3 regions of the Amedibacillus sp. YH-ame6 genome follow, and region 3 is predicted to be linked to each of the others. Evidence: predicted binding sites of a transcription regulator. Region 3 holds the regulator's gene; each other region holds the start of a gene.
The links. Region 3 encodes Rex, which represses fermentation and respiration genes when NADH is low (regulators of the CRP and FNR family bind a similar motif). Its sites were predicted from a motif close to GTGAANNNNTTCAC; they were not measured.
Positions count from the first base shown of each region.

Region 1: ACWG0P_RS00260 (iron-sulfur cluster assembly scaffold protein) is a predicted target of Rex. The motif match lies at 1,957-1,970, and genes of this name have one in related genera.
Region 2: ACWG0P_RS10675 (4Fe-4S dicluster domain-containing protein) is a predicted target of Rex. The motif match lies at 2,528-2,541, and genes of this name have one in related genera.

Region 1 covers NZ_JBSPEZ010000001.1:38,117-42,397, forward strand. Annotated here, with positions in the region: gene ACWG0P_RS00250 (hypothetical protein) at 1-61, opposite strand, end outside; gene ACWG0P_RS00255 (GGGtGRT protein) at 117-1,118, opposite strand; gene ACWG0P_RS00260 (iron-sulfur cluster assembly scaffold protein) at 1,133-1,825, opposite strand; gene ACWG0P_RS00265 (histidine phosphatase family protein) at 2,164-2,730, opposite strand; gene ACWG0P_RS00270 (histidinol-phosphatase HisJ family protein) at 2,727-3,506, opposite strand; gene ACWG0P_RS00275 (hypothetical protein) at 3,572-3,952, opposite strand; gene ACWG0P_RS00280 (hypothetical protein) at 4,127-4,281, opposite strand, start outside.
Region 2 covers NZ_JBSPEZ010000015.1:73,224-77,504, reverse strand. Annotated here, with positions in the region: gene ACWG0P_RS10690 (transglycosylase domain-containing protein) at 1-277, opposite strand, end outside; gene ACWG0P_RS10685 (YneF family protein) at 379-594, opposite strand; gene ACWG0P_RS10680 (hypothetical protein) at 662-994, opposite strand; gene ACWG0P_RS10675 (4Fe-4S dicluster domain-containing protein) at 1,060-2,508, opposite strand; gene ACWG0P_RS10670 (DMT family transporter) at 2,623-3,480, opposite strand; gene ACWG0P_RS10665 (xanthine phosphoribosyltransferase) at 3,619-4,215, shown strand; gene ACWG0P_RS10660 (ECF transporter S component) at 4,227-4,281, opposite strand, start outside.
Region 3 covers NZ_JBSPEZ010000004.1:5,644-9,924, forward strand. Annotated here, with positions in the region: gene ACWG0P_RS04520 (diguanylate cyclase domain-containing protein) at 1-1,289, shown strand, start outside; gene ACWG0P_RS04525 (redox-sensing transcriptional repressor Rex) at 1,423-2,052, shown strand; gene asnS (asparagine--tRNA ligase) at 2,304-3,686, shown strand; gene ACWG0P_RS04535 (N-acetyltransferase family protein) at 3,730-4,281, shown strand, end outside.

The DNA.
Region 1 (4,281 bases), on a different contig from region 3:
GTAATTCAAACACAAACTCCAACAGCATATCCACTAACCCCATCTCCTTTTTCATAATCATAACATAAAAAAGAAGGCATGCATATGTACGCATAACCTTCTATAGAATATAATTCTTATTTATTCATCGCTTCTGCAATCGCAACAGCAACAGCAACACTAGCACCAACCATTGGGTTGTTACCCATACCGATTAATCCCATCATTTCTACGTGAGCAGGAACAGATGAAGAACCAGCAAACTGAGCATCAGAGTGCATACGTCCCATAGTATCTGTCATACCATAAGAAGCAGGACCAGCAGCCATGTTATCTGGGTGAAGTGTACGTCCTGTACCACCACCACTTGCTACAGAGAAATATTTCTTCCCTTGTTCAATACATTCTTTTTTGTATGTACCTGCAACTGGATGTTGGAAACGTGTAGGGTTTGTAGAGTTACCAGTAATAGAAACATCTACACCTTCGTTATGCATAACTGCAACACCTTCACGTACATCATCAGCTCCATAACAGTTAACAGCAGCTCTTTCTCCAGTAGAGTAAGAAGTTCTGTTCACTTCATGAAGTTCACCTGTGAAATAATCAAATTTAGTTTCTACATATGTGAAACCATTGATACGAGAAATGATCTTTGCAGCATCTTTTCCCAATCCGTTTAAGATAACGCGTAATGGTTCATTACGAGCCTTGTTAGCGTTACGAGCGATACCAATAGCACCTTCAGCAGCAGCAAAACTTTCATGACCTGCTAAGAATGCAAAGCATTTTGTATCATTGTCAAGTAACATAGCAGCTAAGTTACCATGACCAATACCAACTTTACGATCATCAGCAACAGAACCAGGAATACAGAATGCCTGTAAACCTTCTCCTAAAGATTTTGCAACTTCATAAGCAGTTTTGTCACCTTTTTTGATAGCAATAGCAGCACCTAAGATATAAGCCCAGCTAGCGTTTTCAAAACAGATTGGCTGAATTTCTTTTACAAGGTTATAAACATCTACACCTTTGTCATCACATAGTTTTTTTGCTTCTTCAATGGAAGAAATGCCATGTGCCTTTAAAACTTCATTGATTTTATCTATACGTCTTTCGTATCCTTCAAATAATGCCATGATTTTTCCTCCTCCTATTCGTGACGTGGGTCGATGTATTTAACAGCATCTGCATAGCGACCATACGTTTTCTTTGCGTTGTTTAAAGCGTCTTCAGCATTTGTACCTTTTTTAACAGCATCCATGAATACACCCATATTTACATATTGGTAACCGATGATTTCATCGTTTGCATCAAGACCCATGCTTAAGATATAACCTTCTGCTAAATCAAGGTAACGAGGACCTTTTACTTTTGTTGAGTAAATAGTACCTACTTGAGAACGAGTTCCCTTACCTAAGTCTTCAAGACCAGCACCTACTGGAAGACCATTTTCAGAGAATGCAGATTGTGTACGACCATAAATGATCTGTAAGAACAATTCACGCATTGCAGTGTTAATAGCATCACATACAAGGTCAGTGTTTACTGCCTCAAGTAATGTTTTTCCAACAATTGCTTCACTAGCCATTGCTGCAGAGTGAGTCATACCAGAACATCCGATTGTTTCAATCAATGCTTCCTCGATAATCCCCTCTTTAACGTTTAATGTAAGTTTGCAGGCACCCTGCTGTGGAGCACACCATCCAATACCGTGTGTCAAACCAGAGATATCTTTGATTTCTCTTGAATGTACCCATTTTCCTTCTTCAGGAATAGGCGCACAACCATGGCTTGCACCACATTTTACAGTGCACATGTTTTCGACTTCTTTTGAATAAATCATGTCATTTCTCCTTTCCCGTAAAATCCATGATAGATTTACTGTTCGCTTTCTTCTTGGAAAGCTTTTTTGCGATTGCTTCGCGATGTTAATTTTTATAACATACTGCAAGAATACATAGAATTTTCTTATTTGTAAAATATTTCACAAAAAAAGTATCCTGCCCTATTATTTTAATTCTTTTCGTATAGTATGTCAATGAAAAGAGCGTGTTTATCCCTACAAAAACGAAGAATATAAAGGATTTTATAAGGATGGATGTTACGATATGAAAACACAATAATTCGCAAACCTCCCTATTCAAACAAAAAGAAAAGGTGGGAATCCACCTATCGCTACAATTAAACACTCGCTTCTTGTTTACAACTATACTTTTTACCATCCATACGACTTACTTCACAATTCCCTAACAAAACTTCATTTAGGTTCTCAAACTCATAGCCATGAAAGTAACAATAATAAGGAATACTAACTCCACCATGTGCTACTATCAAGATATTTTTTTCTTGTGCTTGGTCAATAATCGTATCAAGGAATGCTTCCACTCGTTGATAAAAAGCAATACTATTTTCTGCCCCAGGAAATGGCGGTTCTTCACAAAGTTTCCAAAGTTTACTATAATCTAATCCATCACTGGAATGTCCTTCATACTCGCCAAAACTTCGCTCGCATAAACGTTCATCCACAACGAGAGGAAGATCCCAGTTCTCATTGATAATGGATGCTGTTTCTTTCGCCCTAGATAAGGGAGAAGCATAAATGAAATCCATCTGAACATCCGCAAGTTTTTCCTTAGCAATCAACGCTTGTTGTCTTCCTGTATCATTTAATTCTATATCCGTATGTCCTTGCATCTTTCCATGCAAGTTCCAATCGGTCTGTCCATGTCTTACAAAATATATACTCATAATGTCTCACTTACTTCCTTAATATACATTCCAACGTGTTTGCTTTGATGTGCATCACTCGCTGTCATGATCTTTACTCCATGTTTTTTCAAAATATCCATGAACTCTTTATTCGTCCCCATATCTTCATGGTTATAACGATAATAAATTCCTGTGTTGCATTCCATATACACATCATGTTCTTTTGCCGCTTGTGCTAATCGCTCATACGTTGGTTTTAAATCATACGTAGGATCATAATGAAACAACTTCAATTGATCAGGATGTCCAATTTGTGTAAATAAATCACTACAAATCATATCTTCCATAATTTCATAATATCGTTTGTATATCGCATTTGTATCATATTTATCCCATAAGATTTCCCGGGAAAAAGAATTCATATCATAGAGTAACCCATCGATAGAATGAATACTTCCAATCAAAAAATCATATGGATATGCGTTTAATATCTCACGTAAAAATTCTTTATCCTCTGGCGCATAACATACTTCTAAACCAAATTTCACTTCGATTGGTAAATCCATTTGTTTTACTTCTTCAATCAAATCGAAATAGGTTTGTAGTGGTTCTAATGTTTTCTTCTCAAACCATTCTTTTTGATAATGGGATGCTTCTTTTAATCTTGTATACAGTGGTTGGAATTCGATAAAACGATGCGTATGGTCAAGGATATGAATCGTATCCATACCTACTTTTACTCCAGCATTCACAAATTCCATAACATAATCTACATGCAATGGCCCATTCTCTAAATGCATATGTCCATCTATCATACAATCACCTCTTTTGTTTTTACATTATACGCTAACAACAAAAGAGATTGCAAACAAAACAACCATTACTGTGCCATAAATCCTTCTGGTTTACGAGGCAACCCTAAAAGTGGATTATCCATATCCTCAAAATCTTCTACTATAGAGCCTTCAACATAAGGGTTCATTGTGCTTACTACAGCCCCCTCTTCAATCAATCCCGCAATCATCATATCTTTTAACATATCCATAAAAACCATAATATCTTTATAAGACGTTCTGATTCTACCTTCCCCATCTTGTAACATACTAATACGAATTTTGTTTTCAAATTGACCATTTGCTACAGTTACTAACAAATCTCCAATTCTCTTTTGGTAACGCAAAAAACCTTCCATTGTCTTTTCTTCACAAGAAAACCCAAAGGAACGCAGACAACATAAAACATCATCACTTTTAATATTCATGATTTCCTCCATAAAAAGTTTTTCTTTATCATAACATATGCAAATTCGTAGTACCTCATTCAAATATCTTCCCTAGTCGTATGTATCTACATTGCATTGTATGATGATATCTATCGCTTTTAACTATATCGTACTTATATCAAATTGACAATATCGAAAAAGCGTATAGTTCTTTTATTCTATTCTAAAACAACCTTGTCCATGATAGGTATCTATACTACACACAAACCGTTGTCCACACTGTTTGCACTCGATTGTATGACATATCACATCAGATATCCATTCACCTTCCTTATTGCGTACATCTTCGATAGCGCAAGTCGCATCTA
Region 2 (4,281 bases), on a different contig from region 3:
TATTAGAAACCAATGCACGTAACATCGCGAAATAATCCACTCCGTTATGGTCATAAAATCTATGGTCTTCTATAGATACCGTTGCCTTTAATAAATAAGAGCTTATATCTTCGCTTGAGACGTATTCACTACTTCCTTGGATTTCACTCACTTTATCCTCAATACTTTCTTTATTGATTGCGGATTTATAATTGAAGAATCCAACTCCAGCAAATACAATGCCACCTAGAAGAGCTAATAGCAGTATTAACAACAATATTCTTTTTAATATTTTCATAATATCACCTGCCCCTAGTATAACATGATATGTTTTATTTTTTCGTTATCTTACACTTCTGTTATTGATTGTAAGAAAAATAAAACACGGTTTCCCGTGTATTATCTATTGGAATTAACAGACTTCATTATTTGCTTGATCTGCGCTTCAGATGGTTTTCTTCCCATTTGCAAGAACATTGCACGAATCATTTTCTCGTTAATAGGTGGGTTTTCTTTCAGTTCTTTCTCAAACTTCTTTCTTGTGAAATAAAAGCCTAAGAAACCTCCGACCACTAAACCAACTAGTGTTAATATAATAGAACTAACTAAATCCATATGTAATCCTCCTCGCAGTAAGTCCATTTTACTATTTTTAAGAACATTTTACAATACTTTTTCATCTTTATTCGCACTCAAGCGCAAAAAAATTACGAAATATACGTTTCACAAATGGAAGAAATGGATTCTGTTCAGAATCTATTTTTACAAAATATTCAAAACATTCCATGGAATATTGTTTTTGTCTTATTGAGTGATCTAAATAAAGTATGGATTCCTCCATGACAATTGCGCTTTGAAAGTACGAACTCGCGCTTATCATCAAAGAATTTATATCGATTTTTTCAAACATCAATTCTCTTTGTTCCATCGACAGATCTTCGCTAGAACGTAAAAGTTCAGGATGTTGTTGTATCAATTCATAAAAAGAAGGACGTATTGCATAGCATACTTTCATAATATCACCAAAAGTATCCTACCATACATCCTATCATTTCATTGTCGTTTTATGTCAAAAAGGTATTAACGGTGTAAATCGATGTCTGAGAAATCGTATTTCTCTAATGTGGAATGAATTGTCTTATCCTTGATTGGTAAGTTTTCTTTCGTCATTCTAGCTTTTACTTTCATCGCAGACTCAATGGTTGCAGGACCACAAATACATCCACCCTGACAAGCCATTCCTTCTAAAATATCAGCTTCAAAGCGATTTATCTTCATCATTAACAATGCTTTCTTACAAGCAACGCTTCCATCCGCATATTCCGCTTTAATTGCTTCATCGCCATTTTCTGCAAGTGCAATACCAACAGCTTTTGAAACTCCTCCTCCAATAGAGAAGTTACGTCCATGAGCAGATGCTACATCTTCATCACGTGGAGTTACATTTTCAGGAGAGATATGTTTAGAAACCAACATTGCCCCTAATTCTTCAAATGTAATACAGAAATCAACTTCACTATCTAATGCTTCTTGCTTCTTAGCAACACAAGGACCAACAAATACAACTTTGCAATCTTTATGCTTGTTTTTCAAATATCGAGCCGTAGCCACCATTGGACTTACCATATGGGATACATTCTTTTCATATACTTCCGGGAAGTGTTGTTTTGCTAAATTCACAAACCCAGGACAACAGCTAGTTGTAATTTTTACGCCTTCTGCTTTATGTTTTTTTGCATCTTCTTTTTCATACCATGCTACCGCATCTGCACCAATTGCTGCTTCATATACATCTTTAAACCCTAAAAGACGCATACTTTCCTTAATTTGTGGAAGTGTAGCTTCATCAAATTGTCCCTGAATAGCAGGAGCAAAAACTGCATACACATCATTTTCACTTTTTAATTCTTCTATCACGTTTACCATCCAAGACATGTCTTCGATTGCCCCAAAAGGACATTTTGCTTGGCAAGCACCACAGTTGATACATTTTTCTTCATCAATAAGAGCAAGATTGTCTTCATCCATAGAGATAGCATCCACTGGACAACTTTTCATACATGGACGTTGTGTTTCAACAATCGCATTGAATGGACAAGCATTCTTACATGCCCCACATTCTTTACATTTGTCATAATCAATAAATGCACGACCTTCTCCCATATGTATAGCATCAAACTTACATGCTGATAAACATGCTTTCGCCATACATTTACGGCAGTTGTCTGTTACTTGAATTTTTTGAATAGAACAGCCATCACATGCCGCTTCGATGACACGAACGATTTGACGTTCATTGCTATGTTCAACAGGTACAGGTGTTTTCCCTAATGCGATACGAGTACGCTGACGAATAATTTCTTTTTCTTTATACGTACAACATCTAAAATCAGCACGTTTTCCAGGAATCAGAAGATTCGCTACTTCATCGCATGTATCTTCATTGATTGTTCCAGAAAATGCACGTCTACTAACTTCGAGTAGAACATCGAACTTAAACTGTCTTGCTTCATGGGTAAATAATGACATAATATCCTCCTAATCACTTGTGTAATTTTTAACAAGCTAATTATAGCACAAACAAATTATAAAAAAAGACAGAAATGAAAAATTTTTGTCTTTTTTTACATTCGTCGTTTATGTTTACTTCCCTTTTGGCTTATATTCAATATAAAGTACACTTGCAAATATCAAACACGCTCCTACAATCATCATAATACTCATCGTCTCATGAAGAATAAGGAAGGAAAACAAGGATGCAAACAAGGCTTCCATAGAAAGAATTAAAGAAGCACTATTGGCACTTGTGTATCGTTGTGCAAATGTTTGTACTAAATATGCTAACAAGGTAGATACAAAAATCAAATATAGAATATTTCCCAATGCACTCATTTCAAAGTTTGCTGGTGGTTGTTCAAATATCAATACACATATGGTAGACATTACTCCAGCACCTATCATTTGCAAAGTTGTCATTACCACCGCATCACTATGATGAGAATAGCGCTCTAATGCAATCATATGTGTTGCGAAGAAGAACGCACAGATAACAGATAAAACATCTCCCACATTCAAGCTTAATGCATCTGGTTTCAAGGTTAACAAAGCAATCCCAACAACACAAATTACACTTGCTATAATTTCTTTTTTATTCGGTTTACGTCTTACATACAACCACAACAAATAAGGAACAAATACGACATTAGTAGCCGTCAAAAATGCATTCTTACTTGGTGAAGAATATTTTAAACCAAAGGTTTGAAAAGAAAATGCCAAAAACAATAAAGCTCCACATAATAAACCACGTGTAATTACGTAACGATCAAGTGTCTTCAACTTTTTAAAACATAATATAAACGGAATGATTGCTGCACCAACAAAACGAATCATCATGATATAAAAAGGAGAAAAAGTATCCAAAGCACCACTTGTCGCAATAAATCCACCGCCCCATACGATGGTAACAAAAATCAACATCAGATTTGCGTATGAACGCTTCATTCTCTCACCTCATTCGCGTTATATCTTATCATAAACTTCATATCGATTAAAATACTTTTTTGGAATTCCTTGTAAATATTGCAAGTTTCCTATTTATTCTCTATAATATTTACTATATTTGAAGATGGAGAAAAGCATATGAAATTACTAGAAGATTATATTAGACGATATGGTGAATCGTTAAACAAGGATGTTTTAAAGGTGGATTCTTTCTTGAATCATCAAATTGATGCAGAGTTAATGATGCAAATCGCTCAAGATTTTAAAGAACATTTCAAGGATGTTCCCATCACAAAAGTGTGTACCATTGAAACAAGTGGGATTGCGCCTTCTTTGATGCTTGCTTACTTATTACAAGTACCTGTTGTATTTTTTAAGAAGAACACGTCTAAAATTTTGACTGACGATATTTATAAAACGAAGGTGCATTCTTTTACAAAAGATTTGGATTATGATATCACCTGTTCGAAGAAATATTTATCCGACAATGATTATGTATTATTCATTGATGATTTTATGGCAAACGGAGAAGCTTGTTTAGGCGCTATCGATATTATAAAGCAAGCAAATGCCAAAGTAAGTGGCATTGGTATCGTGATTGAAAAAGCTTTCCAATCTGGTAGAAGCAAAGTAGAAGAACAGGGATATATGGTATACTCTCAAGCAAGAATTGCATCTTTAGACAAGGATCACATAGCGTTTGTAAATGAAGAAAAACCCACATCGAACAACTGATGTGGATTTTTTTAAATCTTATCTATTCTGTTTTGATTTCGGATCTTCATAACAACCCGTACCAAA
Region 3 (4,281 bases):
TAATCAACGATGAACAAAACGCTCTTCAATTCTATATGGAATCAATTGCATTGGCAGAGGAATTAAAAGATGTATACCAAAGATGTAATGCTTGGAATAATATTGCTGATATGTTTCAAGGACATAAACAATATGATGAAGCTGTAAAATATTATCAAAATGCATATCAAGCGATGTTGGAAGGGCAGTTTAAAGATGCTCGTTTATTGACAATCGTTCTGTACAATCTAGCAGAAGTAAACGGTTATATGGACCAGCTAAATGAAATGGATGCGTATTTAACAATTTGTGAAGACAGTGAAATAGCCCGTATGGGGGATACTAGTTTTCATACGTTTTGTTGTCGTACAGGACGTCTTTTAGAGGCAGCGTTTCAAGGAAATAAAGAGAAAGCGAAAGAAATTTCTGAAGAAATTATAGAACGTGATTATTATGGAGTAGATGATCGTTATATTATTATCATGTTTTTGCTACATATCACGAATGCCCTTATAAAACTTAAAGAAAAAGAATATGCGAAACGCTATTTAGATATATTGGATGAATATGGCACGATGAATGAGATATCTTTCATTCGCCGTCTTGTAGATTTACGTGTTTTTTACGCGGAGTCATTTTCAGAAGATGCAGAACTTCAAGAGAGTTATCAATCTTATTATCATACAATGCGTAAGATTTCCGTTATGGAAGATGATGTTCGTGTGAATGGTATGAAGGCTAGAATACATCTTCAAGAAATAATTTTAAAACATGAAACTACGTTGAAAGAAAATAGGCGCTTAGTAGATGAAGTTCATATTGATGATTTGACCAATATTTATAATCGTCGTTATTTCAATCAACTTATGGAAGAAAAAGATGGCACGATTCATTCTTTAGGAATTATTATGATGGATATTGATTACTTTAAAGAATATAACGACTCGTATGGACACATTCATGGCGATCTTACATTGCGTATGGTCGGTGATACTTTGAATCGTTACAGCCATGATGGTATTATCCCTTGTCGTTATGGTGGAGATGAATTTGCATGTTTCTGTAAGAATCAAAGCAACGAAGAAATCGAGAAGTTCATTCATGCGGTACGAAGTGATTTAGCTGCACAAAATATGGAACATAAGCAATCAAAGTGTAGTCAACAAATTACGTTATCCATTGGTTATGCCAACTGTGATGGACAGACTATAGCTGATACGCATGAAGTTTTAAGATTGGCAGATAAGGCTATGTATTGTTCAAAAGAAAGAGGAAGAAATACTTGGACTCGATATGTAGAAGAAGTATAAACTAATGATATTGTATATATAATAGAATCAAATTTTTATGTATAAAAGATACAATAAATATTACGTTAGTTAAGAAAGATAAAATATTCACAAATGTATAAAAATGTGGTATACTAGCTTGTGGGTGATTATAATGTCAGAGAAAAATGTACCGCGTGCAACCTTGCAGCGCTACCCTGTATACTTAAAAGCATTACGTAAATTAAAGAGTTCTGGAGTAGAAAGAATCATGTCAAAGGAACTTGCTAGTGTCGTCAATATTGAACCGACTACCATTCGTAGAGATTTTTCTTTTTTAGGAAATCTTGGGAAACAGGGCTATGGTTATGATGTAAATCGCTTGATTGAAATCTTTAACCAACAGTTAGGTATGGACTTTGATGAAAAAATTATACTTGTAGGAGCCGGTAATATGGGGCGTGCCTTAATGAAGTATAATAAATGGGATTATGTTGTAGGTGAAATAGCTTGCGCATTTGATGTGAACCCAGATCGTCAAGGAGTACGTTTTGGTATTCCAGTATACGATATTAAAGATTTAGATGAGTTAGTACCAGAAGGATGCCGAATAGCAATTCTGGCAATATCTGAAAATATTCAACAAACAGTAGATCGATTGATTGCCTGTGGTATTACAGGTTTGGTTGATTTTACGCATGAACATATACAAATTCCAAAAGGGGTTGTATTAAAGAGTGTAGATGTGGTATCATCTATACAAGAGTTGGTATTTGAAACAAACAGCTTGAATACAGAACGATGAAACAGACCCTGATAGGTCAAGTGTAGAAGCGAGCCATGAGGGTGAAAGATGGTACATACAAATCTATCAAGCGAACAGCTGTGGAGTTAAGCCGGAGAAATCATAGTAGACGGCTTCGTAGGGATTACGTTATATCCAAATCAAGATGTCTATCATGTATTTGATAGGAATCAGGATGGCACCGCGTAAAGATACGTTCCTGAATGTTAGGAACGTTTTTTTGTTGTTACAGAACATAGGAGGAAAGAAAAATGTTTGAATTTATGACAATTAGAGAGCTCTATGAAATTGTGATGAGTGGCTCTCATGTAGAACTAGACTCATTAGAATATGTGCAGTTGCAAGGGTGGATTCGTACCAATCGTTGCAGTGGAAAATTAGGGTTTATTGAATTAAATGATGGTACGTATTTCCGCAATGCCCAATTGGTGTATATGCAAGAACTTAAAAACTTTGAAGATGTAGAAAAGTATCCTACAGGGGCAGCAATCAGTATCACTGGTAAAATAAAATTGACACCAGAAGGGAAACAACCTTTTGAAATTATCCTTACGGAAGCTACTTTAGAAGGTGATTGTGATCGTGATTATCCATTACAGAAAAAGCGTCATAGTTTTGAGTACATGCGTGAGATACCACATTTACGTCCTCGTGCAAATAGTTTTTATGCAATCTTCCGTTTACGTTCTGTGTTATCTATGGCAATCCATGAATTCTTCCAAGATCAAGGATTTGTATATGTGCAAACTCCAATCATTACTGGAAATGATGGAGAAGGTGCTGGCGAGATGTTTCGTGCAACTACCATTGATAACCAAAACTATGAAGACGATTTCTTTGGGAAAGAAGCGTTCCTTACCGTTACTGGTCAATTGCATGTAGAAGCGTTTGCGATGGCTTTTCGTGATGTGTATACGTTTGGTCCAGCGTTCCGTGCTGAAAACTCAAATACTTCACGTCATGCGTCAGAGTTTTGGATGATTGAACCAGAAATTGCATTTGCCGATTTAGATGATGATATGAACCTAATCGAAGACATGGTGAAATATTGCATTGACTATGTGTTAGAAAATGCACCAGAGGAAATGAACTTCTTCAATACCATGATTGATAAAGGATGCATCGATCGTATCAAAAGTGTACGCAACAGTGAATTCAAACGTATGCCTTATACAGAAGCAATTGAACTGTTATCAAAAGCAGATGTGAAATTTGAAAATAAAGTAGAGTGGGGAATGGATTTGAACAGTGAACATGAACGTTATATCTGTGAACAGATTGTAAATGGTCCTGTCTTCTTAACGGATTATCCAAAAGAAATCAAAGCGTTCTATATGCGTGTAAACGATGATAACAAGACTGTAGCTGCTTGTGATCTACTTGTGCCAGGAGTTGGTGAGTTAGTAGGGGGATCACAGCGTGAAGAACGTTATGATGTATTAGAGAAACGTATGGATGAACTTGGAATGGCGAAAGAAGGATTGCAGTGGTATATGGATCTTCGTCGTTATGGTGGATGTAAACATGCAGGATTTGGACTAGGATTTGATCGTTTGTTAATGTATATGACAGGTATGCAAAACATTCGTGATGTAGAACCATTCCCACGTACGCCAAGAAACCTAATATTTTAAGAAAAAGCCATGATGACCTCATGGCTTTCTACTAGGAGAGACTATGAAAAAAATACGATTCGCGACTTCACGCGATATACCAACGATTTGTACAATCTATGAGTATTATGTAAACAACAGTGTCGCTACTTTTGCCTATGAAGCAATGAATGAAAAAGAATGGCAAGAAAAACTTACAACCATACAAAATAAATATCCATTTTTGGTATGTGAACTGGATGGTGAGGTCGTTGCTTATGCATATGCAAGTAGCTTTCGTGAAAGAGAAGCGTATCAATGGGATGTAGAGTTAAGTGTTTATGTGCATCCTAATGTTGTACGTCAACAAATTGGATCATCCTTAATGAAGGTACTTCTAGCATTACTTAAACTACAAAACTATCATATCGCTTATTCTTGTATTACAATTCCTAATGACGCAAGCATTTCCTTACATGAAAAACTTGGCTTTCATACAATTGGAGTATTTAAAGAATGTGGATATAAGTTTGATCAATGGTTAAGTACTGTTTGGATGGAATATGTGCTTTCTAATTCACCTCAACCAAGAGGTATCCTAACAATAGCACAATGTAATCAGGAAACGATACAACAA